Regions from separate parts of the Rhodoplanes sp. P11 genome, predicted to be linked through region 2. Evidence: riboswitches for the same ligand, from Rfam matches in the RefSeq annotation. Region 2 holds a riboswitch; the other holds the start of a gene.
The links. Region 2 has a riboswitch for glycine ahead of ACFQUV_RS07900 (D-amino acid dehydrogenase). Riboswitches for the same ligand answer to the same signal wherever they lie in the genome.
Positions count from the first base shown of each region.

Region 1 (14,530 bases), on a different contig from region 2:
GAGCTCGGCTTCCAGCTCCTCAACCGCGTCAAGGACGACACCTCCAAGCTCGCCAAGGTCGAGCAGGACGCCAAGATGGAAGGGCGGCAGATGGTGATGGTGCTGGCGCCGCGCTGAGGCGCCACGTCCGCCGTTCGCTCACGATCGATGATCCGATCGGTCGTGCCGGAGGGACCGCGGCCATCTGCCGGTACGGCCCGCTGCCCGTCGCCTCGGCATTCGCACCCCCGCGAGGCTCCCCATCGCGCCGGTCTCCGACGTCCCGCCGGGGCGATGCTCCGGCTCGGGCGCTCGTCCGATTCGGCGCGCCGTCGCGGCGCGCCGCCACTCCGGCCTGCCGCGAGAGTCCCGGCCGGAGTTGCCATTTCGGGGCACGTCTGCCATAACGCCGCCTTCCCGTCGCCCGGCTGAGTATGGGCTGCCGTGGCGGCGTCGCGCCCGTTTTCCGGGTGCGCTCACAACCAACAGACGGTCCGGCGGACCTCGGGGGCCCAGGTGGCCCGGCGCGGTCGCGACCGGCCAGGAGTACGAGCCAAATGCCCAAGATGAAGACGAAATCGGGCGCCAAGAAGCGCTTCAAGATCACCGGCACCGGCAAGGTCAAGTACCAGCAGTCCGGCAAACGCCATGGCATGATCAAGCGGTCGACCAAGCAAATTCGCGAGCACCGGGGCACCGCGGTCCTGTTCAAGACCGACGGCGACAACATCAAGAAGTACTGGATGCCCAACGGCTGATCGCCGTCGCCGCGCGCTCGGCGCGGCGTTTCGCATGCTTAACCGAACCGCTTCAGGAGTTCAGCCATGGCCCGCGTCAAACGGGGCGTCACCGCCCACGCCAAGCACAAGAAGATTTTCAAGGCCGCCAAGGGCTACTACGGCCGCCGCAAGAACACCATCCGGGTCGCCAAGCAGGCCGTCGAGAAGGCGCAGCAATACGCCTATCGCGACCGCAAGGTGAAGAAGCGCACCTATCGGGCGCTGTGGATTCAGCGGCTCAACGCCGCCGTCCGTCCCTTCGACCTCAGCTATTCCAGGTTTATCGACGGCCTCGGCCGGGCCGGCATCACGGTCGACCGCAAGGTGCTGTCCGATCTCGCCATCCGCGAGCCGGCGGCGTTCCAGGCGATCGTCGAGAAGGCCAAGGCCGCGCTGGCGGCCTGAGGCACACCGGCGACCGGGGCGCGAACCTGATCGCGCCGGATGCGGGCGCCCGCAGGGGCGCCGCGTCCGGCCGGACTTCGCCTGTCGGCGGCGGTCGTCTCGGCCGTCGCCCGTGCCGGGAGCGGAAGATGATCGACGGCGCCTGCGTGCGGCTGCTGGCCCGCTACAATCGCTGGCAGAACCAGAACATCGTCGGAACCGCCGCGACGCTCGCGGAGGCCGAGCGCCGCCGCGATCGCGGTGCCTTCTTCGGCTCCATCCACGGCACGCTGAGCCATCTCGTGTGGGCCGACGGCATGTGGACGAGCCGTCTCGTGCCCGACGCGCCGCGGCCGCCCGGCGGCGTCGCCGAGTCGGCGACGCTCTATCCCGACTGGGACGACCTGGTGGCCCGCCGCGCCGTGCTCGACGAGCGCCTCGTCGCCTTCGCGGACGCGATCGACGACGGCTGGCTCACCGGCGACCTCGTGTGGTTCTCGGGCGCCGCCGGGCGCGAGCTGCGGCAGCCGCGCTGGCGCACCATCCTGCACGTCTTCAATCACCAGACCCATCACCGCGGCCAGGTCCACGCCATGCTGACGCAGGCGGGGGCGCGGCCCGGCGATACCGATCTCATGCTCATGCCGGAGTGATATCGTGTCCGAACTCGCCGCTCTGGAGCAGTCCATCTCGGCCGCCGTCGCCGAGGCCGCCGACGAGGCCGCGCTGGAGGCGGTGCGCGTCGCCGCCCTCGGCAAGAAGGGCAGCGTCTCGGCGCTGCTCGCCACCCTCGGCAAGCTGTCGCCGGAGGAGCGCAAGGTCCAAGGGCCGCTCATCAACGGCCTCAAGGAGCGAGTGACCGAGGCGCTGACGGCGCGCCGCCAGGCGCTGCGCGATGCCGCTCTCGACAAGCGGCTCGCCACCGAGACCATCGACGTCACCCTGCCGCTGCCGGAGAGCCCGCTGGAGCGTGGCCGCATCCATCCGATCAGCCAGGTGATCGACGAGCTCACCGCGATCTTCGCCGACATGGGCTTCGAGATCGCCGAGGGGCCGGACATCGAGACCGACGACAACAACTTCACCAAGCTGAACTTCCCGGTCGCGCACCCGGCCCGCGACATGCACGACACGTTCTTCTTCCCGCCGAAGGAGGACGGCTCGCGGCTCCTGCTGCGCACCCACACCTCGCCCGTGCAGGTGCGCACCATGCTGAGCAAGGCGCCGCCGATCCGCGTCGTCTGCCCGGGCCGCACCTATCGCAGCGACTCGGACCAGACCCACACGCCGATGTTCCATCAGGTCGAGGGGCTGGTCATCGACAAGGGCTCGCATCTCGGCCACCTCAAGTGGATTCTCGCCGAGTTCTGCAAGGCGTTCTTCGAGGTCGACCAGGTGAAGATGCGGTTTCGACCGTCGTTCTTCCCGTTCACCGAGCCGTCCATGGAGGTCGACATCCAGTGCCGGCGCGACAAGGGCGAGGTCCGCTTCGGCGAGGGCGAGGACTGGCTGGAGATCCTCGGCTGCGGGATGGTGCATCCCAACGTGCTGCGCAACTGCGGCATCGATCCCGACGAGTACCAGGGCTTCGCCTGGGGCATGGGCATCGACCGCATCGCCATGCTGAAATACGGCATGCCGGATCTGCGCGCCTTCTTCGAGGCCGATGTTCGCTGGCTCGACCACTACGGCTTCCGCCCGCTCGATATCCCGACGCTGGCGGGGGGCTTGAGTGGATGAGCGGGAGGAGACAGCTCCGAGCGGTGCGGTGCGTAATCCGTTCCCCGCGAGCGGGAGAGGAACAGCACCAAATTCGTGATTGACTGGAATGAAGGCCAGCGACGTGGGGACGAGCGTGCCGCGCATTCCGCCCTGTTCCCTCCCCCCTTGTGGGGGAGGGCCAGGGAGGGGGGTCGGACAGATGCCACATGCAAGGGTCGGCGATCGGCAGCGCAAGCGGGCGAAGCAGCTTCGCCAGGTGATGACGCGCGCCGAGACTCTGCTGTGGCGCCACATCAAGGCGCACCGGATCGACGGTCTCGGCTTCCGCCGTCAGGTGCCGATGGGAGCCTATGTCGCCGACTTCGTCTGTCATGCGGCGAGGCTCGTCGTCGAGCTGGACGGGGAGACCCACGATTTCGAATCGAAACAGCGCCGCGATCAGGCGCGCGATGCTTGGTTCGAATCGCAAGGCTATCGTGTGCTGCGGTTCACCAACGATCAGGTGCTCCGAAATCTCGCTGGTGTCGTGACGGTCATCCGGGGCGCCGCCGGCGCCGCGATGGGGGCCGCACCCCCCTCCCTGTCCCTCCCCCACAAGGGGGGAGGGAACCCCTTGAACGATGCCCCGTCTGGGGCACTTCCCTTCCGACCCTCCCCCGCGAGCGGGGAAGGGGAGGAGCACGACGGGTTTGGTGGGCTCTAATCAGATGAAATTCACCCTCTCCTGGCTCAAAGACCACCTCGACACCGACGCCTCGCTGGCGGCGATCGTCGACAAGCTCACCATGATCGGCCTCGAGGTCGAGGAGGTGGAGGACAAGGGCAAGCTGCTGGCGCCCTTCGTCATCGCTCACGTGGTTTCGGCCGAGCAGCACCCCAACGCCGACCGTCTGCGCGTCTGCTTGGTCGACACCGGCACCGGCAAGCCGATCCAGGTTGTATGCGGGGCGCCCAATGCGCGCGCCGGCATGAAGGGCGTGTTCGCGCCGGCCGGCACCTACATTCCCGGCAAGAAGGTCACCCTCGGGGTCGGCACCATCCGCGGCGTCGAGAGCCACGGCATGCTGTGCTCGGGCGACGAGCTCGGCATCTCGGACGATCACGACGGCATCGTCGAGCTCGCCGCCGACGCCCCTGTCGGCACGCCGTGGGCCGCCTGGGCCAAGCTCGACGACGCCGTGATCGACATCAACCTGACGCCCAACCGTCCGGACTGCACCGGCGTCCTCGGCATCGCCCGCGATCTCGCGGCCGCCGATGTCGGCACCCTGATCAACAAGCCGATCCCGCCCGTGAAGGGCACCTTCCCGTGCCCGGTCGCGGTGCGCCTCGACTTCGGCGACACGCCGTCGCTGTGCCCGGCCTTCGGGCTGCGGCTGGTACGCGGCGTCAAGAACGGACCCTCGCCGGAGTGGTTGCAGCAGCGCCTGGCGGCGATCGGCCTGCGCCCCATCAATGCGCTGGTCGACATCACCAACTTCCTCACCTACGACCGCGCCCGGCCGCTGCACGTGTTCGACGCCGCCAAGGTGAAAGGCGACCTCGTGGTGCGCCGCGCCCGCGCCGGCGAGACGCTGCTCGCCCTCGACGGCAAGACCTACACGCTCGACGACACGATGTGCGTCATCGCCGACCAGCAGGGCGTCGAGTCGCTCGCCGGCATCATGGGTGGCGAAGCCTCCGGCTGCGACGAGAGCACCACCGACGTGCTGATCGAATCGGCCCTGTGGGATGAGATCGCCATCGCCCGCACCGGCCGCAAGCTGGGCATCGTCTCCGACGCCCGCTACCGCTTCGAGCGCGGCGTCGATCCGGCCTTCATGCTGCCGGGCCTCGATCTCGCCACTCATCTGGTGATGGAGCTGTGCGGCGGCACGCCGTCCGAGGTGGTGGTGGCGGGCGAGCCGCCGATCCGCGACAAGGTGATCGACTTCCCGCTGGAGGCGCTGCCGCGCCTCGCCGGTCTCGACGTGTCGTTCGCCGAGGCCAAGCGGGTGCTCGGGCGTCTCGGCTTCTTCGTCGCCGGCCAGCCCAAGACCCTCAAGGTGGCGGTGCCGTCGTGGCGGCCCGATGTCGACGGCGTCGCCGATCTCGTCGAGGAGGTGGTGCGCATCGTCGGCGTCGACCGCGTGCCGCTGACCCCGTTTCCGCGCGAGGACCGCGGCCGCCGGCCGGTGCTGACCACGATCCAGGGCCGCACCCGCCGCGCCAAGCGGGCGCTGGCGGCGCGCGGGCTCACCGAGGCGGTGACCTGGTCGTTCATCTCCAAGGCCGAGGCCGAGCTGTTCGGCGGCGGCCAGCCGGCGCTCGCGCTCGCCAACCCGATCGCGGCGGAGCTCTCCGACATGCGGCCGAGCCTGCTGCCCGGCCTGATCGCGGCGGCGCAGCGCAACGCCGATCGCGGCTTCCCGGACGTGGCGCTGTTCGAGGTCGGCCAGGTGTTCGCCGGCGACCGTCCCGAGGATCAGCATATCGCCGCCAGCGGCGTGCGGCGCGGCCTAGCGCGGGCCGGCGGTGGCGGACGCCACTGGCGCAGCGGCGCCGCGCCGGTCGATGCCTTCGACATCGAGGGCGACGCCCTGGCGGTGTTGGCCGCCTGCGGCATCGCGACCTCGGCCGTGCAAGTGGTGCCGGGCGGGCCGTCGTGGCTGCATCCGGGCCGCTCCGGCACGCTCCAGCTCGGGCCGAAGCTGGTGTTCGGCCATTTCGGCGAGCTGCATCCGCGCGTGCTCGCGGCGCTCGACGTGTCCGGCCCGCTGGTCGCCTTCGAGATCGTCCTCGACCGCATTCCGGAGCCGAAGGCCAAGGCCACGCGCGCCAAGCCGCCGCTCGATCTGCCGGCCTTCCAGCCGCTGACGCGCGACTTCGCCTTCCTGGTCGACCATGGCGTCAAGGCGGCCGAGATCGTGCGCGCCGCCCAGAGCGCCGACCGCAAGCTGATCAGCGGCATCACGGTGTTCGACGTCTACGAGGGCAAGGGCATCGAGCCCGGCAAGAAGTCGGTCGCCATCGCGGTCACCCTGCAACCGCGGGAGAAGACCCTGACGGACGAGGAGATCGATGCCGTGGTCGGCAAGGTGGTGGGCGAGGTCGGACGGCGGACCGGCGGCGTGCTGAGGGCATGATGGGCGAGCTGGTGCTCGCTCTCGGTCTCGGCAGCTACACGGTCGGCACCATCGCGTTCGTGGCGGTCGCGGCCTTCGTGGCCGGGCTGTCGCGCGGCTTCTCGGGGTTCGGTTCGGCCCTCATCTTCGTGCCGCTCGCCTCGACCGTGATCGCGCCGAGCCTGGCGGCGCCGCTTCTCCTCGCGGTCGACGTGGTGATGTCGGCCGGCCTGATCCCCGGCGCGGTGCGCACCGCCGACAAGCGCGAGGTCGGCACCATGCTGATGGGCACCGTGGTCGGCCTGCCGACCGGCACCTTCGTGCTGGTCCATGCCGATCCGGTGGGAATCCGCTGGGCGGTCGCGTTGCTGGTGCTCGGCATGCTGGTGGTGGTGATGTCGGGCTGGCGCTTCCGCGGCAAGCCGCGCAAGCCGCTCACCGTCGCGGTCGGCGCGGTGGCGGGCTTCTTCAGCGGCATGTCGCAGACCGGCGGTCCGCCGGTGGTGCTGTATTGGCTCGGCAGCGGCGGTCCTGCCGCGCTGGTGCGGGCGAACCTCGTGCTCTACTTCGCGCTCTCGATGGTGCTGTCGGTCACCGCCTACGCGGTGGTCGGCATGTTCACCAAGGCGGTGCTGGGCCTCGCGCTGGTGATGGGTCCGATCTACGGTCTCGGCCTGTTCATCGGCGCCCACATGTTCGGGCTCGCCGACATCCGGGTGTTCCGCGCCGTCTCCTATGGGCTGATCGCGGCGACCGGCCTGTTCAGCCTGCCCCTGTTCGACGGCATTCTCCGGTAGCGGTGGGGGCGGGCACGGTCGGGGTGCATGATTGGTGCGTGGCGCGGCCCCGCATCCGCTGCTAGAGCGATCGCCATGCCGATCCGTCTGATCTGTCTCGATGCCGACGATACCCTGTGGCACAACATGCGCCACTTCGAGGCCGCCGAGGCGGCGCTGGTGCGCATGCTGCAACCCTTCGCCGAGGCCGGCCTGGCGCGCTCCACGCTGGCCGCCGTCGAGGCCCGCAACCTGCGCCACTACGGCTACGGCGCCAAGGGCTTCACCCTCTCGATGATCGAGACCGCCGTGGCGCTCGGTGGTGACCGGATCTCGAGCCGCATGGTGGCCGAGATCCTGGCGGCCGGCCGGGCCATCCTGGCGCATCCGGTCGAGCTGCTGCCCGGCGTCGAGGCGACGCTCGACGCCCTGGCGCGGCGCGGCCGGCTGGTGCTGGTCACCAAGGGCGACCTGCTGCATCAGGAGAGCAAGCTCGCGGCCTCGGGCCTCGGCGATCGCTTCGCCGACATCGAGATCGTCAGCGACAAGACGGCGGCGACCTTCCGCCGGCTGTTCGAGCGGCACGGGGTGGCGCCCGAGGCGGCCGTGATGGCGGGCGATTCGATGCGCTCCGACGTGCTGCCGGCGCTCGCGGCCGGCGCCTGGGCCGCCTTCGTGCCGCACGATCTCGCCTGGAGCCACGAGTGCGCGGCGCCGCCGGAGGCGCATCCGCGCTTTCGTCGGCTCGCCGGCCTCGCCGAGCTGCCCGCCTGGATCGACACCATCGGGTGAAGGCGGCCGCCGCCGGTCACATCATTGCCGGTCACATCATCGCCGGCCACATCGTGGCCGCCCACGCCGTCTCGATCAGCCGGGCGGCGCTGCCGTCCGCCTCACTCCGCATAGCTCTCCACCGGCGGGCAGGAGCACACGAGATTGCGGTCGCCGTGAACGTTGTCGACCCGGCCGACCGGGGCGAAGTACTTGTCGGTGCGCGACACCCCCTCGGGGAACACCGCCTCGGCGCGCGAATAGGCGCGGTCCCAGGCGTCGTCGGCGAGGTCGTGCACCGTGTGGGGCGCGTGGCGCAGCGGCGACTGCTCGATGGTCAGCCGGCCCGCCTCGACGGCGGCGATCTCGTGGCGGATGGCGATCATGGCGTCGACGAAGCGGTCGAGCTCGCGCTTCGACTCCGACTCGGTCGGCTCGATCATCAGCGTGCCGGCCACCGGGAACGACACGGTGGGCGCGTGGAAGCCGTAGTCGATCAGCCGCTTGGCGATGTCGTCGACGGTGACGCCGGTGCTGTCCTTGAGGGCGCGCGGGTCGACGATGCACTCGTGGGCGACGCGGCCGTTGTGGTTCTTGTAGAGCACCGGGAAGTGCGGCGCGAGCCGCCGGGCGATGTAGTTGGCCGACAGGATCGCCACCGCGGTGGCGCGGCGCAGCCCGGCATCGCCCATCATCAGGATGTAGGCGTAGGAGATCGGCAGGATCGACGCCGAGCCGTAGGGCGCCGCCGATACCGGCCCGGCCGGCGCGGTGCCGCCGTCGAGGGCCGGATGGCCGGGCAGGAACGGCGCCAGATGCGCCTTGACGCCGATCGGCCCCATGCCGGGCCCGCCGCCGCCATGCGGGATGCAGAACGTCTTGTGCAGGTTGATGTGGCTGACATCGGCCCCGTAGGCGCCGGGGCGCGCCAGCGCCACCTGGGCGTTGAGGTTGGCGCCGTCGAGATAGACCTGGCCGCCATGGGCGTGGACGACATCGCAGATGTCGCGGATGTGCTCCTCGAACACGCCGTGGGTCGACGGATAGGTGATCATCGCGCAGGCGAGCGTGTCGGCATGCGCGGTCGCCTTGGCGGTCAGGTCGTCGAGATCGATGTTGCCGTCGCGGTCGCAGCCGACCACCACCACCTTCATGCCCGCCATGGCGGCGGAGGCCGGGTTGGTGCCGTGCGCCGAGGAGGGGATCAGGCACACGGTGCGGTGCGGCTCGCCGCGCGCCGCGTGGTAGCCACGGATCGCCAAGAGGCCCGCATACTCGCCCTGGGCGCCGGAGTTCGGTTGCAGCGAGACGGCATCGTAGCCGGTGATCTCGACCAGCATGCGGGCGAGCTCGTCGAGCAGCACCCGGTAGCCCTTCGCCTGTTCGGCCGGCGCGAACGGATGCAGGTTGGCGAACTCCGGCCAGGTGATCGGGATCATCTCGGCCGTGGCGTTGAGCTTCATGGTGCAGGAGCCGAGCGGGATCATCGCGCGGTCGAGGGCGAGGTCGCGGTCGGCGAGGCGGCGCAGGTAGCGCAGCATCTCGGTCTCGCAGCGGTAGCGATGGAAGACCGGATGGGTGAGAAAGCGCGAGCTGCGTGCGAGCCGCGGCGGCAGGTGGTCGTCCACCGTGGCGGCGATCTCGCCGTAGCGCAGCGTGCCGCCGAAGGCGCGCCACACCGCCTCGACGGTCGCCTCCTCGGTGGTCTCGTCGAGCGCGATGCCGATGGCGGCCTCCGGCGCGAAGGCGCCCGGCGCCAGCGGACGGAGGTTGATGCGAGCGGCGCGGGCGCGGGCCAGCACCTCGCCCTGGCGGTCGCCGACCGCCACCGTGACGGTGTCGAACACCGCGGTGTCGGGCACCGCGAGGCCGAGGCGGCGCAGCCCGGCGGCCAGCACGGCGGCGTGGCGATGCACCCGGCGGGCGATCGCCGTGAGCCCCTCGGGGCCGTGATAGACCGCGTAGAGGCCGGCGATGACGGCGAGCAGCACCTGGGCGGTGCAGATGTTGGACGTCGCCTTCTCGCGGCGGATGTGCTGCTCGCGGGTCTGGAGGGCGAGCCGGTAGGCGGGGGCGCCGCGGCTGTCGACCGACAGGCCGACCAGGCGCCCCGGCATGGTGCGCTTGAGGCTGTCACGCACCGCCATGTAGGCGGCGTGCGGGCCGCCATAGCCCATCGGCACGCCGAAGCGCTGGGTCGAGCCGATGGCGATGTCGGCGCCGAGCTCGCCGGGCGGCACCAGCAGGGCGAGGGCGAGCGGATCGGCGGCGAACACCAGCAGGGCGCCGGCGCCGTGAACGCGGGCCGAGAGGCCGCGCCAGTCGCGCACCGCGCCGTACGTGTCGGGATACTGCACCAGCACGCCGAACACCGCGGCCGGATCGAGGTCGTGCTCGGGATCGCCGACGACGAGCGACAGGCCGAGCGGCTCGGCGCGGGTCTTCAGCACCGCGAGGGTCTGCGGATGGACGGCGCGGTCGACGAAGAAGGCGTTCGCCTTGGAGATGGCGGCGCGGCGGGCCAGCGTCATCGCCTCGGCGGCGGCGGTCGCCTCGTCGAGCAGCGACGCATTGGCGACGTCGAGCCCGGTGAGGTCGGTCACCATGGTCTGGAAGTTCATCAGCGCTTCCAGGCGCCCCTGGGCGATCTCCGGCTGGTAGGGCGTGTAGGCCGTGTACCAGGCCGGGTTCTCGAGCACGTTGCGCTGGATGACCGGCGGCAGCACGGTGCCGTGGTAGCCCTGACCGATGAGGGAGACGAACACCTGGTTCTGGGCCGCGATCTCGCGCAGACGGGCGAGGGCGGCGGTCTCCGACAGGGCGGGACCGAGCGACAGCGGGCGCTGGTCGCGGATCGACGCCGGAATCACGTCGTCGAGGAGCGCGTCGAGGCTCTTGGCTCCGACCGCCTCCACCATGACGTCGACATCGCCGGGGCCCGGGCCGACATGGCGATCGGCGAACGCGGTTGCGGCGGGCGCGGCGGACGGGAGGGCGGCGGTGTCGCTGTGCATCCGGATGGGGGCGTTCATGGGCGCGGTCCTGACCATGGCTTGGGCCGTCACGGGCCGGACCGTCGCGGGTGGACGGGACGGGTGACGACGACGGGCGAGACGAAGCAAGCGGAATGGCCGTGACGGATCGCCGGTTCGCCCTCACGGGAGGACGGACGCGGCTCGGGCCGGACCAGTGGACGCGGAATGCCGTGATCGGACACGGGCGCCTCCCGACAAGCTCGGCTCGCCTCGGCGCCCCATCTGTCTTCGTGCCTGAGAGTGTTATCCCGTCGGCGGACCCGCACGCGCCGCAGCGCGGGACGGATCACTTTCCAGATTCAGTCACCCCCGACGGTCCTTTTGCCTGAGAGTTTCCGGGGCGGTTGCTCCTTCGGCGCCGGCAGGGCCGGTCTCTCCCGTCGCGGGTACGCGAACATCACGGCCTTGCGGCCGCGGGCACGCGGAACCTCCTTGATCTAGGCCGCTCATCGATGCCGTCAAGGCCGCGGCCTGTCAAGCGTGCCCCGGCCGGCGGACGGCGCTGTCCACTGAACTGGAGTTCATCCGTTCTGTCGGGCCAGCGAATCGCCTGCCGCCTCCGGGGCCGCCGGATCGGGCATCAGCTTGCGGTAGCGGCCGGCGAAGAACACCAGCGGCGGCCGCGGCGGGCCGTCGCGGTCCACCGTCAGGCCGAGCACGCGGCCGACGAAGATTTCGTGATCGCCGCCGTCGTGGCGGGCATACGCCTCGCATTCGAGAACCGCGAGGCAGCCCGGCAGCACCGGCATGCCGTGCTGCCCGGCGGTGACCGTCACCCCTTCCCACTTGTCGGCGGCCGGACGGGCGAAGCGGTCGGAGAGCCACTCCTGGTCCTCGCCGAGCACGTTGACGGCATAGTGCCGGGCCGCCTGCCAGGCTGCGAAGCTGTTGGCGCGCCGCGCGATGCTGAACAGGATCAGCGGCGGATCGAGCGACACGGAGTTGAACGAGCTGACCGTGATGCCGAGCGGCGCGCCGTCCGGGCCGGCGCCGGTGACCACCGCGACGCCGGTCGGAAACCGGCCGAGCGTGCGGCGGAAACGGGTTTGATCGAAGGGCAGGTCCTGCATGGCGGCGCGGCTCCAGGCGGCCGCCGGCGGGCCGCCGCTGGTATCAACCAGCTTTGCACCGCCACATCAAGCGCTCCGCGGCGCAGCAGGGGCCGCCCGGGGGCGGCCCGCCGATCGACCCCGCGCGGGTCGGCGCCACCCCGGTCGGGCGCACTCGTCAGGCGCGCGTTGATCAGCCGCAGGCCGGTCAGGCGTCCGTCCGCCGGCCGCGAGCGACGGTGGGGGCGGCGAGCGCCCGGCCACCGCGGCCCGGGGCGGTGCCGACCAGATGCTGGAGACGCTCGCGCAGGCTGTCGATGTGCTTGCGCATGGCGCGGGCGGCGCGTTCCGGATCGCGGGCCTCCACGGCCTCCAGGATGGTGCGGTGCTGGCGGGCGGCGGCGTAGAGGTCGATGGTCTGCCACAGATGCAGGTACCAGAACCGCGTCGACCGCTCGTGCATCAGGCGAACGAAATCGGCCAGGATGGCGTTGCGCGACATGTCCGCCAGCTTGACATGAAAAGCTCGGTCCGCCTCCACGAAGGCATCCATCGAGCCGCCGCCGTGCCGACGGTTGGTCTTGTCGAGGATCGCGGCGAGCTCGCGCAGGTCCTCGCGCGTCCCGTTGATCACCGCGCGCCGCACCAGCTCGACCTCGACCAAGATGCGGGCATCGAGGATCTCCACCACCTCGCCGATCGAGTCCGGGCGGACGATGACGCCCTTGCGCGGCACCACCTCGACCAGCCCTTCCACCTGCAAGAGCTGCAACGCCTGATGCACCGGGGTGCGGCCGAGCTTGAGCAGATCGCAGATCGCCGCCTCGTTGAGATACTGCCCCGGCAGGAAGAACAGGGTGAGGATCAGCTCCTTGATCTGCTGATAGGCGTGCTCGGACAGCGACGACGGCCGCGAGGTCCGGGTCTTGCTCTTGGCCGCGCGCCCGTCTGTCGCGCGCCCGTCTGTCGCCCGCCCGTCGGAGGCGCGTGTAGAGCCGTCACGCGGCGTGGTGCTGCGCGGCGTGGTGTTGCGCGGCGCGGTGTTGCGCGGCGCGGTGTTGCGCGGCGAGGTGCTGCGCGGGGTCGTGCCGCGCAGGGCGGACGCCCGGGCCGCCGCGGGGGCCTCTTCGTCCTGCGGCGGGGCCGGCGTGGCCGCCACCTTGCGCTTCGATCGAGCGGTGCGCTCGGTGCGAGTCTGGACCATCTCGGCAATTCCCGTCGGCGGCTCTCTCGTCGTCGGGTCGCCGCGCGGCGGCGGCTCCTTGCTGCGCCGCGAGAGACGACCCGCGATCCGCGACCCCCTGTCGCGTCGACAAAACCTTAACGGTGTTCGGTGGGCGGCGCCAGACGCCCGTCGCGGCGACACGACCGCGCAGCGGTGTCGGCCGGCGTGGGAATTTTCCGCGATCGCTGCCGGAGCCCGGCCTCGAATCGTGGCGTCCGCCATCTCCGGTCGTGGCGCGACGGCGCCGCCCCGCGCCTGTCGAAGCACCCGCCGGCGTCCTCCTCGTCGTCCAAATTTGCAGGGCTGCACCGTACGGATGACATCGCCGTTCGCTTCCCTCGGGGGAGTCGACGGTTATAATTCAAACCGCTCGGATCACTTTGCGTTCGGGCTTCCTTCGTCCATCCGTCCACTTTCGTGTCCTTCGCCTAAACCTCGAAGTCGGTCCAACGAGGAGCTGCTCCATGAGCTATGAACTCGACCACGCCTTTCTCGGAAAGCCGCATCATCAGCTCCCGCGCCGTGTCTACCCGGCGCAGGGCTGTGATTGGCAGTACCGAGTCGATTACGAGCGGCTCCGTCGTCAACGTCTCGAGCGCGCGCGCCAGCAGATGGAGATTCACGATCTCGGCGCGCTCGTGCTCTATGCGGGCGCCAACATCCGCTACATCACCGGCTCGTATCAGGGCAACTGGAAGTACAACATCAACATCCGTTACGCGGTGCTGCCGCGCGGCGGCGATCCGATCCTGTTCGAGACCGCCGGCTCCGACATGCAGTGCGCCCGCATCGACCTGCCGTGGATGCACAAGACCCGGGGCAGTAACATCGCCGAGGGCCTCAAGGGCTCGGCGGCCATCGCGGCCGGCGCCAAGGAGCGCAAGATCGATCCGCAGAACGATCCCGGCCTGATGATGCGCGACAACATTCGCCCCGCCATGACCTGGCAGTGGGCCGAGTCGGCCGTTCCCTACATGGCCGAGCGCATGGTCGCCTCGATCTACGAGGTGCTGAAGGAGTACGGCGTCGAGAAGGAGAAGGTCGGCATCGACAATCTCGACATGCCGTCGCTCGACGCCTTCCGGAAGTTCAACATCAACATCGTCAACGGCTGGCCGGCGATGTCGGCAGCCCGCGTCGTCAAGACGATCGACGAGATCGAGCTGCTGAAGCAGTCGTCGACCATCGGCGACGCCGCCATGTGGCACATCAAGCACGAATGGCTGAAGCCGGGCGTCACCGAGCGCCAGATCGAGGCCAAGGTGCACGAGCTGATGCTGAGGCTCGGTTGCGAGATCATCTACGACATCATCGTGGCGTCGGGCGGCAACACCTCGCCGTACCGCCGGTGGGCGACCGACAAGATCATCCGCCAGGGCGATCTCGTCATCGTCGACATCAACGCGGTCGGTCCCTCCGGCTACTTCATCGACTATGTGCGCTGCTTCAAGTGCGCCGCCAAGATGACGCAGAAGGAGATCGACCTCTACAAGCAGACCTACGACTCGATGTACGCCGGCATCGAGATGCTGAAGCCCGGCAATTCGACCGCCGACGTCGCCGCCAAGTTCCCCGAGTACGACGACGACACATACGGTACGGTGACGCTCCAGCAGTTCGCCCACTCGATCGGCATCACGCTGTACGAAGGCATGTGGATCTCGCGCGCCTACTCGCTCAGCCAGCCGGCCGAGATCAAGGAGAAC
Region 1 covers NZ_CAXWGY010000016.1:283,230-297,759, reverse strand. Annotated here, with positions in the region: gene infC (translation initiation factor IF-3) at 1-117, shown strand, start outside; gene rpmI (50S ribosomal protein L35) at 537-737, shown strand; gene rplT (50S ribosomal protein L20) at 804-1,163, shown strand; gene ACFQUV_RS13110 (DinB family protein) at 1,292-1,795, shown strand; gene pheS (phenylalanine--tRNA ligase subunit alpha) at 1,800-2,882, shown strand; gene ACFQUV_RS13100 (endonuclease domain-containing protein) at 3,064-3,567, shown strand; gene pheT (phenylalanine--tRNA ligase subunit beta) at 3,572-5,989, shown strand; gene ACFQUV_RS13090 (sulfite exporter TauE/SafE family protein) at 5,986-6,765, shown strand; gene ACFQUV_RS13085 (HAD family hydrolase) at 6,841-7,536, shown strand; gene gcvP (aminomethyl-transferring glycine dehydrogenase) at 7,638-10,529, opposite strand; glycine riboswitch at 10,854-10,940, opposite strand; gene ACFQUV_RS13075 (flavin reductase family protein) at 11,072-11,620, opposite strand; gene ACFQUV_RS13070 (GntR family transcriptional regulator) at 11,808-12,803, opposite strand; gene ACFQUV_RS13065 (Xaa-Pro peptidase family protein) at 13,289-14,530, shown strand, end outside.
Region 1: linked by a shared signal. The riboswitch ahead of gcvP (aminomethyl-transferring glycine dehydrogenase) and the one ahead of ACFQUV_RS07900 (D-amino acid dehydrogenase) in region 2 are both predicted to bind glycine.

Region 2 (14,530 bases):
GCTGCGCGCCGGCTACGACATCATCGGCCAGGCGATGGGCGGCCTGATGAGCACCACCGGCTGGCCGGGCGGCGAGCCGACCCGCACCGGCACCGCCATCGGCGACGTGCTCGCCGGCCTCTCGGTGACGATCGGGATTCTCGCGGCGCTGCGCCATCGTGATCAGACCGGCGAGGGCCAGAAGGTCGACATCGCGTTGGTCGACTCGGTCGTCGCCAGCATGGAGATCATCACCCAGATCTATCTCGCCACCGGCAAGGTGGCCGAGCGCATCGGCAACCGCTACGAAGCCTGCTATCCCTACGACTCGTTCCAGGCCAAGGACGGCCGCGTCGTCATCGGGGCCGCCAACAACAAGCTGTGGGCGCTGGTGTGCGGCGTGATCGGCCACGAGGAGCTGATCCACGACGAGCGGTTCGACACCAACCCGAAGCGCGTGCAGCGCCACGCCGAGGTGAAGCCGCTGGTCGAGGCGTGGACCCGGGAGCACACCGTCGACGATATCGTCGAGCGCATGCTGACGGCCGGCGTGCCGGCGGCACCGATCAACACCATCGACCGCATCGTCAAGGACCCGCATATCGCCGAGGCGCGCGAGATGTTCGTGGAGACCCGGCATCCGAAGGGCGGCCCCCTCAAGCTCACCGGCTCGCACCTCAAGATGACGGCGACGCCTCCCTCCATCCGGACGCCCTCCCCGCTGCTCGGCGAGCACAACGAGGAGGTCTATGGCGAGCTCCTGGGACTCGACGCCGAGGCGATCGCGCGGCTCCACCGGGAGGGCGTCGTCTGATAATGTTTTCGAGTGATCAGTTCGCGTCATTCCGGGGCGCGGCACCCGGATCGGCGCTTCGCGCCGTCCGGGCGCAGGCTCCGCCGCGAACCCGGAATCCCGCGGCAAACTCGGAGTCCTCGGCTGGATTCCGGATAGCCGCTTCGCGGCTTCCGGAAAGACCACCGAACTGATCAGGCGGATCTCGTCTGAGACACCACTTCGGCGCCGACCCGACCGGCGGGGCGGCGCCGGCGGATCGATCGCCGCCACGAGCAATCGATCCGCCGCCTGCCGGGCCGCGTCCCCCTCTGCGGCCCGGCTTTTTTTGTGTCCCGACCTCGCGCCGGTCGAACGAAAAGGCGCGCGAGCCTCACGACCCGCGCGCCCGAACCATCGTCCAGAATAATCGATGCTTCACCAGTCCCAGTGGGCCGGCGGCACGCCGGCGACCGGCGAGCGGAAGTACGCGACCCTGTCGCCGCTCACCGAGCCCAGATAGGCGGTGCGCAGATCGGGGCCGCCGAACGCCAGGCTGGTGACGTTCGGCAGCACCTTGGCGGGGTTCTTGTAGAACAGCACGCGGTCGAGAGTGCCGTCGGCGATCGCCTTGCGGATCGCCGCCATGTGGTCCGCATTGCTGTCCTCCACCACCAGGTGCCAACGGCCGTCCGGCATCACCCGGATGATCTTGTTGGCGGCGATGCCGGTGATCCACAGCCCGCCCTCGGCGTCGAGCGTCATGCCGTCCGGCAGCGTGTCGTCGTCGAACTCGGCGAACACCTCGCGGGCCCCGAGCGAGCCGTCATCGGCCAGCGCGAAGCGCACGATGCGCTTGTGGAACGTCTCGTTCACCAGCAGCCACTTGCCGTCGAGCGAGATGCGGCACTCGTTGGTGGCGGCGAGCCCGTCGGCGACGATGCGGGCCGTCTGCGGCCGATCGACCGATTCGACCAGCACGATGTAGCCGTCGGCGGCTGCACCCTTGCCGAGCCGCTTGCGGCCGGCGCCGGGATTGGAGCGGTACATCACGGTGATCCACACCCGCTCGCGATCGTCGAGCCACACGAAGTTCGCGGCCGCCACGCGCTCGCCGCCGACCTCCATGGCCCACGGCTCGCGATGGCCGTCCGGGTAGAGCCGCCAGACGCCGCCCTCGGCCCCGAGATTGGCGACCAGCAGGCTGCCGTCGCGCAGCAGCGCGATGCCGTTCGGCATGAAGTCGGTGTCCTCGCGGCGCGCCGCGCAGCCGATCGCCCGGCGGCTGCCGTCGGGCCCGATCCGCACCACGCCGCCGCGCCAGTCGGAGCAGTAGAGATGACCCGAGCGGGTGGCGAGCACGCATTCCGGCCGCATCAGGTCATGGCCGACGAACCCGACCGCGCCGAGATCCAGGGTGAAGTCTTCAGACATGCGTTCGATCCTCCGCGCAGATGAGCGCGGTCGTCCGCCGCGGGCGCGATGTGTCGAGCACGACGGGTCGGCGCGATGCTCGCGCCGGCCTCCCGCCGAGACGACGTCGCGTCCAGACCACACCGCGCACGGTCGCAGCCGTCGAAAACGACCGCTTCTTCACGATCACTCCAGTTTCGATACAGAGTATGGATAAGGAGCCGACCCGTGATCTTGCCGCTCACGACGGTCCTCCCTCGGAGAGGTCGCCGCAATTCCTCAAACACGATGCTTCGCCTCGTGAAACACGACGCCTCCTCGGAACCGACAAGGCGCAGGCTGCGCCTGCCGTCCAAAGCTCGGGAGTCGAGCGACGGCTCAGCGATCACCGACCGGCGAGGTGGGGCATGCAAGACATCGAAAAGAGAACCACGACGAAAGTCATCCGACGATTCCTGCCGATTCTCGTAGTCTCCTTCATTCTGTGCTTCCTTGACCGGGTCAATGTCGGCTTTGCGACGCTGACCATGAGCAAGGATCTCGGCTTCTCGAACACCGTGTTCGGGCTCGGGGCCGGAATCTTCTTCATCGCCTACTTCCTGTTCGAGGTGCCATCCAACATCATCCTCGAAAAAGTGGGTGCGCGATTCTGGATCGCCCGGATCATGATCACCTGGGGCATCCTCTCCGCCGCCACGGCCTTCGTGTGGGACGAGTGGAGCTTCTACGCAATCCGCTTCCTGCTGGGCGCCGCCGAGGCGGGCTTCTTCCCCGGCATCGCGTTCTACTTCACATTGTGGCTGCCGAGCCGACATCGCGGCAAGGTAAACAGCATGTTCCTGGCCTCGATGCCGGTTGCCAGCGTGATCGGCTCGCCGATCTCGGGCTGGCTGCTCAGCCTCGACGGAATGTGGGGCCTGCACGGTTGGCAACTCCTGTTCATCATCGAGGGTCTGCCGTCCGTCTTCGTCGCCTTCGTCGTGATCTACCTGCTGCGTGACACGCCCGAGAAGGCCGAATGGCTCGACGCCGACGAGAAGGCGTGGCTGGCCGACGAGCTGCGCCGCGAGCGCGAGAACGCGACCGCGCTGGTGCCGCACGGCGTGCTCAACGTGATGAAGAGCCCGATCATCCTGCTCTTGTGCGTCGTCTATTTCGGCGTGACGGCGTTCAACTACGGCATCAGCTTCTTCCTGCCGCAGATCGTCCGCGACTTCGGGCTGTCGTTCGTGCAGACCGGATTCGTCGCCGCGATCCCGCCGATGTGCGGCGCCATCGGCATGGTCCTGTGGGGCCGCCACTCCGACAAGCACAACGAGCGCAGGCTCCATGTGCTGCTGCCGCTCAGCCTGGCGGCGATCGGGCTCGGCAGTGCCACACTGGTCTCGGTGCCGGTCCTCAAGCTGGCGTTCCTGTCGCTCGCCGCCGTCGGCGTGTTCTCGACCGTGCCGGTGTTCTGGGTGCTGATGCCGTCGCTGCTCAGCGCCGGCGCCGTCGCGGTCGCCTTCGCGGTGGTCAACTCGGTCGGCAACCTGTCGGGCTTCGTAGCTCCGTACGTGGTCGGCGCCCTCAAGGATGCAACCGGCAGCGTCAACCCGGGCCTTCAGGCGATCTCGCTGTTCGGCTTCGTGGCCGTCGCGCTGCTGGCCGGCATCATCCGCTACCAGCAGTCGGTCGCCCGCGCGGACGATCGGCCCGTGAGGGCGAAACCGGCCGTCTCGTAAACGGCCGCCTGCACGGCCAGCCGGCGCCAGACCGGCGATGACGACGCGGCCCGCCTCCGGAGACGATCCGAAGGCGGGCCGCTCTTTTTGACGGGTCGGCGAACGAGGGACCCGGTCGGGTCAGAGCTCGGTGACGGCGGCCTCGGCCGGTCGGCGGGCCATGTCGGCGAAATGCGCGCGGGTCAGCTCCACTACCACCGGCGAGAGCAGCACCAGCGAGATCAGGTTGGGTACCGCCATCAGGGCGTTGAGCGTGTCGGCGATCAACCACACGGTGTCGAGATGGGTGACGGTGCCGATCAGCACGGCGATCGTCCACAGCACCCGGTACGGCGTGATGGCCTTGACGCCGATCAGGAACTCCCAGCACTTCTCGCCGTAATAGGCCCAGCCCAGGATGGTGGTCAGCGCGAAGATGATCAGGCTGCCGGCCAGCACGTACTGACCGATGCCGGGCAGTGCGGCGCTGAACGCCGAGGTGGACAGCACCGCGCCCGACTCGCCGTTCGACCACACGCCCGACGCGATGATGGCCAGGCCCGTCATGCTGCACACCACGATGGTGTCGATGAACGTCCCCATCATGCCGATCAGCGCCGAGTTCACCGGGCTCTTCGCCTTGCCGGCCGCCTGGGCGATGCCGGCGGTGCCGAGGCCCGCCTCGTTGGAGAACACGCCGCGGGCGACGCCGTAGCGCATCGCCGCCCACACGGCGGCGCCGGCGAAGCCGCCGGTCGCCGCAACCGGCGTGAAGGCGTGCTGGAAGACGAGCGCCAGCGCGCCCGGCACGCGATCCGCGAAGATGACGAGGACCAGCAGGGCGCCGACCACGTAGGCGACGCACATGAACGGCACCAGCGCGGTCGCCACCGCCCCGATGCGGCGGATGCCGCCGAGCACGACGGCGCCGGTGATGCCGCTCAGCACCACGCCGGTGACCCAGTTCGGGACCCCGAAGGTGGTGTCCATCACGCTGGCGATGGAGTTCGATTGAACCATGTTGCCGATGCCGAAGCCGGCGACGCCCCCGAACACCGCGAACAGCACGCCGAGCCACGCGAAGCGCGGGCCGAGCCCGTTCCTGATGGCGTACATGGGGCCACCCACCGCCTCGCCGCGCTCGTCCACCTCGCGGTAATGCACCGCGAGCAGCACCTCGGCGTACTTCGTGGCCATGCCGACCAGCGCCGTGCACCACATCCAGAACAGCGCGCCGGGGCCGCCGAGCGCGATCGCGGTGGCGACGCCGGCGATGTTGCCGGTGCCGACGGTCGCGGCGAGCGCCGTCATCAGCGCCGCGAAGGGGCTGATCTCGCCGACTGCCGTCTCGGCCGAGCGGCGGCCGTCCCAGACCATCCGAAAGCCGTGGCCGATACGAGCGATCGGCATGAACTTCAGCCGGATCTGGAGATAGAGCCCGGTGCCGAGAATGGCGATCAGCATGGGGACGCCCCATACCACGCCGTTGACGACATTGAGCCAGTGGGTGAAGGCGTCCATCCGTTCCTCCCTTGCGCGTCGTTGCGCGTTGTCGCGTCGTTCGTGTGGCGGTGCAAGCAATCACATGGTCGAGGGCTGCCGCGGCGATGCGATCGCCGCGTGCAGGTCGCCTTCGGCGTGTCGACTGGCGCGCGTCGCAACCGCGCGCCGACGCGCGACGGACGCGATTACGCGGCGCGATCGAGGCGGCCCGCCGGATCGCCGGCGATGCGATCGGCGACCAGCGCCGCGGTCGCGGCCGCCAGCGTCCAGCCGAGATGACCGTGGCCGGTGTTGTAGAACACGCGGGCGTGCCGACCGGGACCGACGCGCGGCATCATGTCGGGCATCATCGGCCGCAGACCCGCCCACGGAATCACCCGGTCGGTCGCCACCGCCGGAAACAGGCGTTGCGTCCACTCCACCAGCGGGCGCACGCGGTCGGCGCGGATATCGAGACCGAAGCCGGCGATCTCGGCGGTGCCGGCGACCCGCAGGCGGTCCGGACCCAACCGGCTCGACACCACCTTCGCCTCGTCGTCGAGCAGGCTCACCCACGGCGCGGCGCGTCGGCTGATGTCGTCGTGCAGCTCGACCGTGATCGAGTAGCCCTTCACCGGATAGACGTTGAGGCGATCTCCCAGCATCGCGGCGATGCGGCGGCTGCCGACGCCGGCGCAAACCACGACCAAATCGGCCGTGAGCACGCCGACGTCATCGCCGGTGCGCCAGCCGAGGCGCACGCCCCGCGTGTCGGCCGAGGCGGCGGTCACCTCGGCATTCTGGACAAACCGGGCACCGCGCCGCCGGCACGCCTGGGCGAGCCGACGGGTGAACATGTGGATGTCGCCGGTCGAGTCCGACGGCGTCAGGAAGCCGCCGTACCAGCGGCCATGGAGGCTCGGCTCGATGTCGTGAATCTCGGTGGCGGAGACCGGGCGACGTGCGAGCCCGCCGGCGGCGAGCAGACGGTTCACCGCGGCGGCGTGCTCCCAGCCGGCGCGATCGCGATAGACGTGGAGAATGCCGCGGGTCTCGTGGCTGAAGTCGATGCCCTCCTGGCGGGCGATGGCGAACAGCCGCTCGCGCGCCGCGATCGCCAACCGGGCGGTGGCGATCGTGTTGGGCTCCCGGCGCGGGATGGCGGCCATGAACTCGGCCAGCCACGACAGCTTGTGCCAGCTCGGCGCGAGGCCGAGCCGCAGCGGCGCATCGGACCTGAACATCCACCTCAGGCCCTTCAGCACGGTGGCCCAGCTGTTCCACACCTCGGCATTGCTGGCGGAGAGCTGGCCGCCATTGGCGAAGGAGGTCTCCATCGCCGGATAGCGCTGCCGGTCCAGCACTGTCACGGCGTAGCCGCGGGTCAGCAGCTCGTAAGCCGTGGTGACGCCGGTGATGCCGGCCCCCACCACGACAACGTGACGGCCGGCGCCGTCCGCCGCCGCTTGCGGGATGCCGGCGAGCGGCGCCGCGATGGGAGACGGCGAGACGTCGTGCGCGGAGAGAGGATGATCAGAGACCTGATGAACGGAAGCGTGATGATCGGCGACGTGATGATCAGAATCGTGATGAGCAGAGATGGGATCGACCGGAGTGTGGGGCATGCTCGCCCTCCGTGACACGAGGAGCCGTGGACCGGACGATGTCCGATCCGGTGGCCCCCTCTGTCACGGTACCTGAGAGCTTATCCCGCCCGTCGCCGGGCGAAACTTCCCCTTCGGTGGGCGTCCGAAACGCCTCTCTCCAGAGTGTCCGATCGATGCGGTCTCGGGTGCCTGAGAGTTTCCGGGGGTGTTGCTCCGTCGGCGCCGGCTTTGGCTCGCGGCCTCGGCCGGTCTCTCCCGCATCGTCGTTTTGCGACGAGAAACGGTCTCATGACGACCACCAGACGTCAAGGCGTGAATCCATCAGACGAATGGCGAAGAACGGCACAGCGAAACCTGTGCGAATTGTCTGAAAATGACGACATCGACCCAGTCGCGGTGTCGAATTACTGCCGAGGACGTTTTGCGAGCGCGACTCTCGGGATCGATCCGGGCGGACGCCTTCCAGAGCGGAATCCGATCCGACGGGATCGTGTTCCGCTCTGAAAGTCCTTTATCTATTGGACCGCCTCGAAGCGGATCGGCTGGGCGCCCTCCCACAGGGCCAGACGGCCGAGCTCCGGCAGCTTGTCGAGGTTCGAGGTCAGCGTGATGAAGTGGTTGCCGGCGAGCTGACCGACCTTGCTGGCGAAGCGCACGCCGCCATAGGCGAGCAGGATCTCGGTCTCGCTGATGCCGCCCGGATAGAGGATGATCTGGCCGGGCGCCGGGAAGCTCGTGTGGTTCTCGTAGTCGACCCCGAAGCTGTAGTCGCCGAGCGGAATCCACACGCCCTCGCCGCTCCAGCGCACATGCACCACCTTGCTGACGAAGGGCAGCCGCTCGATGAAGGCCGCGCAGGTCTTAGGCGCCGCCGCGCGCTCGAAGCGGGCGTCGAACGTGAACGGGCCGGCGATGATCTTCAGGTCGCTCATGGGGCGTGCTCGGAGGTCGAGGTGGGACGGGACGGCGGGGCGGTCGACGAGCCGCCTCCGCGGCGGGCGGCCGCGGCGGCGGCGCGCCGGGTGATCTAGGCGAAGCATCGGCCGCCACGCAACCCCGGCTCGCACGTTCACGGTGCCGCGGCGGCTCGCTCGTCGCCGGCTTGAGGGGGCCAGGGCCGGCTGATAGGGATCGGTGATGATGCGAGCATCGAGCAAGCGGGCGAACCGCGCCGCAGCGGTGGCAGGCCGTGCCCGCCGCACGGCGGCGCATGGCCCCCGGCTGCGCGGCCGCGGCCGCGCCGGTGATGCCCGAGGGGGCTGCGCGTGAACACCCCCTCACCCGGCTGGCTCGCGGAGTTTTCGCCGTTGTCCACGCTGCCACCGGACGAGCGCGCCATCCTCACCGGCGCCTCCGCTTCGGTAGCGCTGCCGGCCGACGCCACCGTGTTCGAGCCGCACCAGGCGTGCGGCGCCTTCCTGCTGGTGCGGCAAGGGCGCATCCGCGTCTATCAGCTCGATCGCGACGGCAACGAGATCGTGCTGTATCGGCTCGGACCCGGCAGCATCTGCATCCTCACCACCATGGCGCTGCTGGCGGCCGACCGCTACAGCGCCTTCGCCACCACCGAGACCGCCGTCGAGGCAGTGGCGTTGACCGACACCGCCTTCGAGACCCTGATGGCCCGTTCGGGCCGCTTCCGCAGCTTCGTGTTCACGGCCCATGCGGAGCGCATGGCGGATCTCATGCGGGTGATCCGCAACGTCGCCTTCGAGTCGATCGAGAGCCGCCTGGCCGCACGGCTCCTGGCGCTCGCCGCCGATCGCCGCGCGCTGTCGATCACCCATCAGCAGCTCGCCGCCGAGATCGGCAGCGCCCGCGAGGTGATCAGCCGGCATCTCAAGACATTCGAGCGGCGTGGCTGGGTGTCGCTCGCGCGCGGCCGCATCGAGGTCCGCGACGCCGCCTCCCTGCGCCGCACCGCCGGCCCGGGCGACGCCTGAACGGCGACGCTTCGTCGGCGAGACATGACGCTGCGACATCGCCGCTGCCGAATGCGCGCGACGGCACCGCCCCTCCGGCGTACAATGCCTCCGCGGCCGCGTCGCTCCGCCGTTTTTCGGCGATGTCCGACGTGACGACGGCCATTCCGCGGCGATCGTCGCCATCCGTCCGGATCGACGGCCGCGCCGGATTGGTGACTTCGTCACAGACGACCGGCGCTCCCGCGATTACGTCTCGACTTCATCCTGTGCATCGAAGCGAGCGAGAGGACTGTCATGACGAAAAACATGGGAATGATGGATCGGCTGGTGCGGGCCGTGGTCGGCTTCGGCCTCGTCTACTGGGCGCTGACCGGCGGCCCGATGTGGGCCTGGATCGGCCTGGTGCCGCTGGCCACCGCGGCGATCTCCTACTGCCCGGCCTACACGATCTTCGGCATCAACACCTGCCCGACCGCCAAGAGCTAGAGCATTTTCCGCGAAGTGGGACCCGGTTCGCCGTCGAAAATGCGATCAAATAAGGGCTTCTAGAGTAGGGCCGATCCAGTTGGATCGGATGCCGCTCTCGGCTCCGGAGTGCCCCCGGCGCGGCGCAAGCGCGCCGGGGTGGACCCCACGAGCTGCCGAACTCTCGTGGCCCGCCGGCGCGGACCGCGAGACGAAACCGCCGAGCGGGACCATCCCCCGCCCGGCGGTTTTCGCGTTTTGAGAGTGCATGCCGCGGCACGGGCGGGCGAGCGGCTCGCCGTCCTCACCCGCAGGTGCAGCCGCAGCCGTCGGCGTCGGCGTCGGCCACCGCGGGCGCCAGCGTGCCGGCCGCGTAGCGCGCGGCTGCCGTCGCCGGATCAGTCTCGTCGGTGGTGACCGTCGCCACCCCGTGGCCCGCCAGCCGGCGGACGAAGCCGGCACCGGCGCTGCCGGCGATCACGGCGCGCATCGCGAACAACGGATGCGGACCGTCGCCACGGAACTCGTGAATCGACTGCTCGGGCGGCAGGTCGAGCCGTGCCACCTCGCGGGGCGCCGCGCCGGGCGCCGTCTCGAACACCAGGAACCGGCATGCCTTGCCGGCATGCGCCGTCACCGTGCGGAAGTCGTCGCTCGCCACCGCGATGCGCATCATCGTCTCTCCTCGCGTCATCTCACGCCTCGCCGATCCGCAGCGTCGTGTCGTCGACGAAGCTGTAGGGCGGCACCGGCAGGTTGAGGGCGGCCGGCCCGCGCCGCACTCGCCCCGAGGCGTCGTACTGCGAGCCGTGGCACGGGCAGAACCAGCCGCCCCAGTCGCCGCGGTGACCGAGCGGAATGCAACCGAGATGGGTGCAGCTCGCATACACCACCAGCCATTGCGCCTTGCCGGGCTTCACCCGGTCGGCGTCGGCCTGCGGGTCCATCAGGGCGGACAGCGGCGTCGCCTCCTCGGCGGCGATCTCCTGCGCGGTGCGATGACGCACGAAGATCGGCTTGCCGCGCCAGATCAGGCTGAGGATCTGCCCCGGCGCGATGGGAGCGAGATCGATCTCGATCGGCACCCCGGACGCGATGGTCTTGCGGTCCGGGTTCATCTGGTCGACCAGCGGCCAAGCCGCGGCGGCGACGCCGGCGGCAGCGGCCACCCCGGTCGCGAGATAGAGAAAGTCGCGCCGGCTCGGATTCGGGGCAGTGATGGCGGTCATGAAAGCACCTCCGGGCACCGCAGAGGCGCCCGCGATAAGGGGAATATTCGTTATGTAATAACATGCAAAAGCAGCGTCAAGATGTCTTGACGGCGCGGACGGCCCGCCCTCGCGGGCGGGCGCTCCCCTACCAACGCCTGATCCGGATCAACGACCCGCCACCCCGCAGCCCCGATGGTCCCGCATCTGCTGTGCTGCGCCCCCGCGCCGAGGCCGCCCGATGCCCGTCTCGTTTCGCCTCGCTCTGATCGCCCTGCTGCTGACCATCGCGGTCCCGCTGCGGGCCGGCCCGCTGATCCTCGATGCCGAGGGGACGGCCGCGGCGATCGCCCGCGGTGCCCTCGTCTGGGACGCCCGGGATGCCGCCGCGTACCGCCAGGCGCATCTGCCCGGCGCCGTCACGGTCGCGGACGCCGACCGCCTGCTGCGCCTGCCGGCCCCCAAGGAGGTCGGCGAGCTGCTGCGCGCCGAGAAGAGCCTCGCCGAGGCCGGGCTCGACCTCGGCCGCGAGATCGTCGTCTACGCCAACCGCGGCAGCCCGCGCGCCTATGCGGCGATGGTGGCCGTGCAGTACTTCGGCGGCCGCCAGGTCGCCGTGTTCCACGACGGCATCGAGGGCTGGCACGAGTCCGGCAGGCCGATCGAGACGGGCGACGGCAGGCGGCGGCCGGCCGTCGTCCGGCTCACGCCCGATCCCCGGATGACCGTCACCACCGAGGAGCTGATCGCGCGGCTGAAGGACCCTGCGGTGCAGATCGTCGACACCCGCACCCCCGCCGAATATGCCGGGCGCGACGTCCGCGCCGCCCGCGCCGGTCACGTCCCAGGCGCCGTGAACATCCCCTACGAGGAGAACTGGATCGATCCCGACGCCAACCTCAAGATCGCCCGCCGCCAGGTGGCCGACACCCGCGGCATGGCCTTGAAGCCCATCGCCGAGCTGCGCCGCCTCTATGCCGGGCTCGATCCCGCCAAGGAGACGATCGTCTACTGCCAGACCGGCGGCCGCGCCTCCGAGACCTTCGGCATCCTGAAGGAGCTCGGCTTTCGCAACGTGCGGCTCTACAAGGGCTCGTGGGCCGCCTGGGCGGCGCGTCCCGAGGCCCCGATCGAGAGCGGAACACCGTCGCCGCGGCCGTGACCCCGGGGCGTCGATCACCGCCGGCCGCCGCGGCAGGGTGACGGGCGCGGCGAGGCTTCCTAGACTGGCGTGGCGGCCGACGCTCGACCGACGTGCCCGTCGAAGGAAGAACCCATGCAGCCCGCCGACCTCGCCGTGTTCGCCGCCGTCGCCCGGCTCGGCAGCATGCGGGCCGCCGCCGAGGCGCTGAACACCGTGCAGTCGAACGTGACGGCGCGCATCCGAGCGCTCGAGGCGGAGATCGGCACGCCGCTGTTCGCCCGTCACAGCCGCGGCGTCGTGCCGACGGCGGCCGGCCGCCGCCTGCTGCCCTATGTGGACCGCATCGCCGGCCTGATCGACGAGGCCGCCGCCGCAGCCCGCGACGACGGCACGCCGCACGGCCCGCTGGTGGTCGGCGCGCTGGAGACGACGCTGGCGTTGCGGCTCTCGCCGCGGCTCGCCGGCTTCACCCGGGACTGCCCGGACGTCGACCTGATGCTGCGCACCGGCACCACCGCCGAGCTGATCGAGCGCGTGCTGCGGCGTGACCTGGAGGCAGCTTTCGTGTGCGGCCCCGTGGACCATTCCGACCTCGTGTCCGAGACCATGTTCCGTGAGGAGCTGGTGGTGATGACGGCGCCCGACGCGCCACCGCTCGACGCCGGGCCGTCGCCAGGCGACCTGCGCGTCGTCGTCTTGCGGCTCGGCTGCTCGTACCGGCAGCGACTGGAGGAGGTGCTGGCGCGGCGCGGCATCGTCGGCCTGCGGGTGCAGGAGTTCGGCACCCTGGAGGCCATCTTCGGTTGTGTCGCCGCCGGGCTCGGCGTCACCCTGCTGCCACGCGCGTTGCTCGGGCCGGTATGGCCAGCGGAGCGCGTCCGCGTCCATGCGCTGCCGCCCGCCGACGCAAGGGTCGACACCGTGCTGATCCGCCGCCGCGACGGCCGCCTGTCGAGCGCGCTGGCCGCCTTCGTGGCGGCCATGCGGGAGAGCCGCCCGGCCGCCATCGCGGCCGAGTGAAGGCGTCGGGCGACCACCGCGATCACCACATCGATCGCCGGCCGTGATCACCGGGCGTGATCGCCGCGATCACCACAAAGCGTTTCTCCGGGCGACCGCCGCTCTCTACAGTCGGCGCCCCGGAGCCCCCATGCACCAAGCGACCCCACCCGCGCCGAGCCCCCGCGCCGCCATCCTGGCGGCGCTCGCCGCCCTGTTCGTCGGCGTCGGCCTCGCCCGCTTCGCCTACACGCCGCTGCTGCCCGCCGTGGTGGCGGCTGGCTGGTTCGGGCCGGACCAGGCGGCCTATCTGGGCGCGTCCAATCTCGCCGGCTACCTGATCGGCGCCATCGCGGGCCGGCGGCTCGCCGCCCGCACCCGCATCGCCGCTCCGGTGCTGATGCTGGTGACGGCGGCGACCTTCGTGGCCTGCGCCTGGCCGCTGCCCTTCTCCTGGTTCGCCGCCTGGCGTTTCGTCTCCGGCCTCGGCGGCGGCGCCCTGATGGTGATGGCGGCGCCCGCGGCCCTGCGGCTGGTCGAGCCGGCGCGGCGCGGCGTCGCCGGCGGCTTGGTGTTCGCCGGCGTCGGGCTCGGCATCGTGACCTCGGGCCTCGTGGTGCCGGCCCTGCTGCGCATCGGTCTCGGCGAGACCTGGATGGCGCTCGGGCTCCTCGCCGCTCTCGCCACCGTCGCGACCGCCCGCGGCTGGCCGCCGGACGTCGTCGTATCGACCGATGCGGCCGTCGCCGACGCGGCGCAGCCATGGCCGACGAGTGCCACGCTGGTGATCGCCGTGTACGGCACCATCGCGGTCGCGCTGGTGCCCCACATGGTGTTCCTGGTCGACTTCATCGCCCGCGGCCTCGGGGCCGGGATCGCGGCGGGGGCCGGCTGGTGGGTGGCGTTCGGGCTCGGCGCCACCGTCGGCCCGGCGCTGTTCGGGGCGCTCGGCGACCGGGTCGGCTACGGCGCGGCGCTCGCCATCGCGCTCACCGTGCAGATCGCCGCGGTCGGCATCGTGCTGGTGTCGACCGGGACGGCGGCGCTGGCGATCACCAGCTTCATGGTCGGCGCCTATGTGCCCGGATCGGCCCCGCTGGTGCTCGGCAAGATCCGCGAGATCTTCCACGATCCCACCCGCCAGCAGGTCGCCTGGAGCCGCGCCACCGTGGTGTTCTCGGTCGGCCAGGCGGCCGGCGCCTGGCTGCTGTCGGCCGCCTTCGCCGAGACCGGCGAGCACCGGCTGCTGTTCGCCTTCGGCACCGCCGCGTTCGCGCTGGCGCTGCTGCTCGACCGGATCGCCGCATGGCTCGCCGCGCGGCAGCGTGTCCGTGCCGACCATCCCCCGTGAGGACCCCGATGCGACTGTTCTACAACGCCCCCTCCCCCTATGCCCGCAAGGTGCGGGTGCTGGCCCACGAGCTCGGCCTCGCCGACCAGATGACGCTGGTGGCGGTCGATCCGTGGCGTGATCCGCCGGAGCTTCTCGCCGCGACGCCGCTCGCCAAGATTCCGGCGCTCGTCGTCGGCGACACGACGCTGACCGAGAGCACCGCCATCGGCGAGTACCTGCTGCGGCTCGCCGGCCGCCCGGCTCCCGACGCCGACGCGGCGCTCGACCGCGCCGCCCGCACCGGGCTGGCGCAGGGGCTGATCGACGCCGGCTTCGGCCTCGTGGTCGAGAGCCGCCGCCCGCCCGAGACGCAGTGGCAAGGCTGGTTCGACCGCCTGCGCGGCGCGCTCGACCGCACCGTGCCGCTGGTCCGCATCTCGGGCGACCCGGAGGGCTTTGGCGACGCCGATCTCGGCGACGTCACGCTCGCCTGCGCGCTC
Region 2 covers NZ_CAXWGY010000001.1:1,733,555-1,748,084, reverse strand. Annotated here, with positions in the region: gene ACFQUV_RS07920 (CaiB/BaiF CoA-transferase family protein) at 1-793, shown strand, start outside; gene ACFQUV_RS07915 (SMP-30/gluconolactonase/LRE family protein) at 1,190-2,185, opposite strand; gene ACFQUV_RS07910 (MFS transporter) at 2,572-3,888, shown strand; gene ACFQUV_RS07905 (sodium:alanine symporter family protein) at 4,009-5,388, opposite strand; gene ACFQUV_RS07900 (D-amino acid dehydrogenase) at 5,556-6,974, opposite strand; glycine riboswitch at 7,031-7,121, opposite strand; glycine riboswitch at 7,123-7,224, opposite strand; gene ACFQUV_RS07895 (DUF3830 family protein) at 7,472-7,888, opposite strand; gene ACFQUV_RS07890 (Crp/Fnr family transcriptional regulator) at 8,264-8,899, shown strand; gene ACFQUV_RS07885 (DUF2892 domain-containing protein) at 9,176-9,367, shown strand; gene ACFQUV_RS07880 (nitrogen fixation protein) at 9,651-10,022, opposite strand; gene petA (ubiquinol-cytochrome c reductase iron-sulfur subunit) at 10,042-10,575, opposite strand; gene ACFQUV_RS07870 (sulfurtransferase) at 10,796-11,716, shown strand; gene ACFQUV_RS07865 (LysR family transcriptional regulator) at 11,831-12,718, shown strand; gene ACFQUV_RS07860 (YbfB/YjiJ family MFS transporter) at 12,849-14,048, shown strand; gene ACFQUV_RS07855 (glutathione S-transferase family protein) at 14,057-14,530, shown strand, end outside.